Linked DNA regions of Prochlorococcus marinus XMU1405. The main gene of each other region encodes a partner of the protein of the gene in region 2 in a complex. Links are inferred from orthologs where the notes say so. Each region holds a gene or a part of one and is shown on either strand. Other genes may lie near its edges.

The links.
Region 1: the proteins of pheT (region 2) and pheS are in contact, whole or in part, in a crystal structure (PDB 6P24), measured with the Escherichia coli proteins. The link is inferred for Prochlorococcus marinus XMU1405 from one-to-one orthologs.

The regions. Positions count from the first base shown.
Region 1 is NZ_JAAORF010000003.1:211,892-214,847, reverse strand. Bases 72-2,949 are described here. They hold pheS (phenylalanine--tRNA ligase subunit alpha), read left to right. Parts: upstream 72-945; coding sequence 946-1,953; downstream 1,954-2,949. Other genes in these bases: cbiE (precorrin-6y C5,15-methyltransferase (decarboxylating) subunit CbiE), read right to left, coding at 2,945-2,949; HA148_RS07100 (NAD(+) kinase), read left to right, coding at 2,024-2,932; surE (5'/3'-nucleotidase SurE), read right to left, coding at 72-877; HA148_RS07115 (DUF3611 family protein), read left to right, coding at 72-88. In the rest of the region: more of HA148_RS07115, read left to right, coding at 1-71; more of surE, read right to left, coding at 68-71; more of cbiE, read right to left, coding at 2,950-2,956.
Region 2 is NZ_JAAORF010000002.1:234,216-237,323, forward strand. Bases 73-3,102 are described here. They hold pheT (phenylalanine--tRNA ligase subunit beta), read right to left. Parts: upstream 2,795-3,102; coding sequence 350-2,794; downstream 73-349. Other genes in these bases: HA148_RS04770 (hypothetical protein), read right to left, coding at 73-244; rpmG (50S ribosomal protein L33), read left to right, coding at 2,896-3,090. Outside these bases: more of HA148_RS04770, read right to left, coding at 1-72; rpsR (30S ribosomal protein S18), read left to right, coding at 3,108-3,108.

The sequences.
Region 1 (2,956 bases), on a different replicon or contig from region 2:
ATCAGTTCTCAGTAACACGCAAGTTATCGCTGCTCACTTTTTTGGACTTTGCTTTTCTTTATGGCTTTTAAGAAGGATTTACAAATGAATTATTAATTTTAGGTAAGTCATCTAAATTACCTCTCCAAAATAAATCTGGTTCTACAGGTGTAAGAGATATTTTATTTTCTTGTATTTGAGATACATCGCTAGGCCAATTCTTAGGACCGTAACCTTTCGATTTAAGATCTAAAACAACTTCACCTGCTAACCAATAATAATCATCACCCCTCGGGTCTTCCCTTTTAGAAAATTGATTTTTATATTTTCTTACCGATAATCTTGTCCAGGATAATTCTTTTATCTTGTTTTTTTCGCAGGGGGGTATGTTCAAATTTAATAAAAGGGAAGCTGGCCAACTATCGTTAATTGCTTGTTCGGCAATATTCATTGCAATTTCTCCAGCAAATTCAAAATTCTTCCATTTAAAACTAGCAACACTTATTGCCATGGAAGGAACATTTTCTAAAGTGCCTTCCATAGCTGCAGCGACTGTGCCTGAACAAAAAATATCTGTCCCTAAATTGGGTCCATGATTTATTCCGGATAGTACCAGATCAGGTTTATGATCCAAGAGTTCTGATAGTGCTAATTTGACGCAATCAGCAGGTGTGCCGGAACATCCCCAAGCTTCAATTCCTTGTCCAAATAACTCGTCAGCTTTTTCCACTCTTAATGGGGATTGCAAAGTAAGACCATGACCAGTAGCTGATCTTTCTTGGTCAGGACATACTACTTTTACCTTATGTCCTCTTTTTTGGGCAGATTTTGCTAAAGCTCTTATTCCCGCCGCGAAAACCCCATCATCATTACTAATTAATATATTTAACGGTTTCATTAATCAAGACATTTTATTTATGGACGATATTTAAGTAAGATAAAGCAATACTTATTTTTACTATATCAGTGAGTCAAATTGAATCATTAAGTCAAATTGAGGAAAAACTAAATAATCTTTCTCTAATAGCAAAAAATAATATAGATAATTCTAATACTCATGAAGAACTGGATCAATTGAGAGTTTCCTTACTAGGGAAAAAAGGTGATTTATCAATCATCTTGAAAACAATGGGTCAATTATCTGCTACTGATAGACCAATTATTGGCCAGAAGGCAAACTTGGTAAAGATAAATTTGCAAGAACTAATAACTGAAAGAAAAAATAAACTAAACAGCCAAGCCTTAGATAAAAAGATTAAAAAAGAAAAAATTGATGTAACTATCCCTTCAATTGGAACACCCCCTGGGAATAAACATCCTTTGATTTCAACTCAAGACGAAATAATAGATATATTTTGTGGTTTAGGATACTCAGTTGAAAGTGGCCCTGAAATAGAAACTGATTTTTATAATTTTGAGTCTCTCAACATACCCAAAAATCATCCTGCAAGAGATATGCAGGATACTTTCTACTTAGATGAAAATCGACTTTTAAGGACCCATACTTCTCCTGTTCAGATAAGATACTTAGAGAAGAATCCTCCTCCAGTAAGAATTATTGCGCCCGGGAGAGTATATAGGAGAGATGCAGTAGATGCTACTCATTCCCCTGTATTTAATCAGGTTGAGGTTCTATGTATCGATCAAGACATTAATTTTAGTCATTTAAGAGGAACAGTTCTTACATTTTTAAAGGCCTTTTTTGGAGATATTCCTGTAAGATTTAGAGCTAGTTATTTCCCATTTACTGAACCTTCGGCAGAAGTAGACGTTCAGTGGAAAGGTAAATGGTTAGAAGTAATGGGTTGCGGAATGGTTGATCCAAAGGTCTTAGAAAAATTAGGAATAGATTCTGAGAAATGGACTGGTTTTGCAGCAGGATTAGGAGTTGAGAGATTTTGTATGGTGAGACATCAGATCGACGACATCAGAAAATTTTATACAAATGATATTAGATTCTTAGAACAGTTCTAATAGTATTTAATTCTTAAATTAGGATTGTCCAACAAATTAGTTTAAGATAGTTCTAGTTTTAATTTTTTGGTTGGTACGTAAAGCAGGACTAATCGTTAATGATGGAAAGGAACTAGCTGTTCAAACTGCAACTTCTGTTCAAAAAAAATTGGAAAAATCTAATTTTGAAGTTGTAAGAGTTAGTAGCTCTGGAGGGATGGTTGGTTTCGCAAATCCTGATCAACATGTTCGTCCTTTGGGATATACGAATTGTGTACCTGAGGGGTTTGATTCATCAATGGAATTTGCAATTGTTCTAGGGGGAGATGGGACTGTACTTTCTGCTGCAAGGCAAACGGCACCTGCTAAAATTCCAATTCTTACAATAAATACTGGTCATTTAGGATTTCTTGCGGAAGCTTATTTATCTAACCTAGATGAGGCTATAGATAAAATAATTGATGGAAATTGGGATATTGAAGAAAGAACTTGCTTTATCATTAGTGTAATGAGGAATGATCAGAGGAGATGGGAGTCTCTTTGCCTTAATGAGATGGCTCTTCATAGAGAACCTCTAACAAGTATGTGTCACTTTGAAATTTCTATAGGTAGACATGCTCCTGTGGATATTTCAGCTGATGGAGTAATTTTATCTACTCCAACTGGTTCTACCGCCTATTCTCTAAGTGCTGGAGGACCAGTTATCACACCTGATTGTCCAGTCGTGCAATTAACTCCAATTGCTCCACATTCATTGGCATCTAGGGCATTGGTTTTTAATGATTCAGAGCCAGTAACTGTTTTTCCTGCAACTCCTGAAAGGTTAGTAATGGTTGTTGATGGCAATGCTGGTTGTTATGTTTGGCCTGAAGATAGGGTTTTAATAAGAAAAAGTAAACACTCAGTAAAATTTATTAGACTTGAAGATCACGAATTTTTCCAAGTTTTAAGAAATAAACTAGGTTGGGGTTTACCCCATGTGGCAAAACCTGATAAATAAAAATACTTAAATTTATTTTTTCCC
Region 2 (3,108 bases):
TACTTTGAAGCTTTTCAATAGCTGTTTGTTTATCGATACTAGGAACATCGCTTAAGCCGTTTGCGTCAAACCAAGGGGCGCTTGCCCAGTCAAACCCTTCACCAAAAGTGTTATCAGGTGAAGTTATGTACCAATGACAAGAAGTGTCTGGAACGTCGACCGCACATTTTGACCAATCATCTGACCACTGAGGGACTTGTACCCAAAGCACCGAAGAAAGTAATAGAGAAAGCAAATTGATCATGCAATCTATAATACAACATTAATTAGATTTATAGGATTATTACTTATCTTATATAAGAATAATATTTAGACTCATTTAAAGTCTAACATAAGATTAGTAATACAGCTAATTCCTCATTTTAGTTTTAAAACATTTTTCAACACTAGATATGATATTTGAATGTATTGATGTAATGTCAGAGTCCAGTAATGTTTTATCTTTATCTCTATAAGATAACCTAAATGTATAACTTATTTGATCATCTCCAAATTTAGTATCTTCAAAAACATCAATTAAACTTACATCTTCTAAGAGATTTTTTCCTATCTTTCTTATCTGTGATGTTATTTCGCTAATTAAAAATTTCTTACTGAAAACAAAATTTATATCCCTTTCCATTTTAGGAACAATTGGGTATTGCTTATATATTGGAACCCATTTATTTTTTCTTGTACTAGCTCCCAAAAGGTTAGAGACATTTATTTTAAATAAATATACTTTTTTTAACGACTTCTTTTCTAAAATTAGTTTGGGATGTATTTCACCAAAATAACCTACATCTTTCCCTTCAATAAATAATTTTGCTGTTCTTCCTGGATGAAGAAAATCAATTGAATAAGTAGGTTTATCCTCTATTTTTATATTCAAAGTTGATAAAGCCTCCTTTAACTTTCCCCTGGCCTGGTAATAATTAAGATCGTTATCCTTATTCGAATTTATCCATTTTCCAAATTTTCTATTTCCATAAATCGCACCGTTAAGGACTTCTTCTTGAATGAAATCAGTTTTCTTTTGAAAAACATTTCCAATTTCAAATATATAACAACTCGTTTGTCCTGCTTTTATATTACGATTTAAAATCTCCAAATGTTCTTCCCATATATTATCTCTTAAGCAACTAGTATCTAATAACAAAGGATTAGAAATCTTTATAAGTTTTTCATTATCTTCTGGAACAAGAGAGTAGCTTAGTACCTCGTTAAAACCATTTTCTGTGAAACCATTTTTTACTTTTCTCAATGCCAACTGTTCTGATGACAATTTTCCAGGCTTAATTGGATTAGGAAGGTTTAAGTCAAATCTGTCATACCCTATTAATCTCGCAATTTCTTCAATTAAATCTATTTCTCTTATTAAATCATTTGATCTATTGGGAATTACTGCTACATCCCAGCCATATTCTTTATTCTTTAATGTACAACCTATGAGTGTTAATTTATCAACTATTTCATTATCAGATAAATTTCTTTTTTCAAATTGATCGTTAATTATTATTGGACCAAGAATTTTATGTATTCGATTTCTCCTTAGTTTAATTAATACATCCTCATTTTCTTCTAAATTTGAAGTATTGATGATTGGTGAGTTAATAGAAAAATATTCTTCTAAAAGATTAATTGCCCTTGTTACTGCACTTATTGTATTTTTTGATGAAATCCCTTTTTCATACCTGCTGCTAGATTCTGTTCTTATGCCAACCGCCTTGGAAGATTTTCTTATAGTAACTGGATTAAAAACAGCGCCTTCAAGGTAAATAGATGCGGTAGTATTACTTACAGAAGTCTCTAAACCTCCTATTACGCCTGCAATAGCTACCGGTTTATCACAACAAGTAATAACTGTGATATTGTCATTTAAGACATATTCTTTACCATCTAAGCAAATAAGGCTTTCGTTATCCTTGCCTTTTCTTACAGAGAAATCTTCTGGAGAAACTTCCTTACCAATTAAGTTTGAAAGTTTATCTTTATCAAACGCATGCAAAGGTTGACCTTGTTCTAAAAGAATATAATTTGTCAAATCAACTAGAAGATTAATAGATTTTATACCTGATTTTTCTATACGGTCTTTAAGCCAATTTGGCGATAATTTCTCTCCATTTACTCCATCAACGCAGCTTATTGTATAAATGCAATTAGATTCTATAGCCTCTGGACAAAGTTTAATTGCCTTAAGTAAATGAATATTGTATTTATGATTTATTTCTGGAAAATTTAAGGTGGATTCTAAAAGGGCAGAAATTTCACGGGCTATACCTACAACAGACATTCCATCAGGTCTATTAGCCGTAATAGCTAAATCATATATAAAATCATTTAACTGAAGCAAGTCGGACGCTGGAGTGCCCAATTCATGTTTTAGAGCCAAATCATCATCAATGATCTCTATCCCTTCGCTAGAGGCCTCTAAACCCAGTTCCTGCAGTGAACATATCATTCCTTCACTCATGACACCTCTAATTTCACTTCTTTTAATAGTTAAATCAACTGCATTTAATGTTGCGCCGACAGTAGCAACATAAACATAAATATTCGGTTTAATATTGCGTGCACCACAGATAATTTGTAAATTCTTCGAATTACCAATATCGACCTGGCAAATTGAAAGTTTGTCAGATCCTTCTTGTTTTAAAACAGATAATACCTTACCTAAAACAACACCATTTACATTTTTTGAACAATCTTCTAATGATTCAACCTCAAATCCACCAATAGACAATTTCTCAGAAAGATCTTCAGGAGTAGAAGTAATTTCTACTAAATTTTTCAACCAATTTTGAGAAACTTTCATATATATTTTTTAATCAATGATGATAAAAGAAATGAGTATATCTTCAAAAAAGTTTGTTGAAGATGTACAATAGAAAATTATACAATAAAGTATTAATTAAAATGGCCAAAAAAGGTACAAGAGTTGTAGTTACCCTGGAATGTACTGAAGCTAGGACAAGCACAGATCCTAAGAGATCAAATGGTGTCTCAAGATATACTACTGAGAAGAATCGTAGAAATACAACCGAAAGATTAGAACTAAAAAAGTTTAATCCTCATTTAAACAGAATGACAATTCACAAAGAAATTAAGTAATCAAATCAAATTAAATCA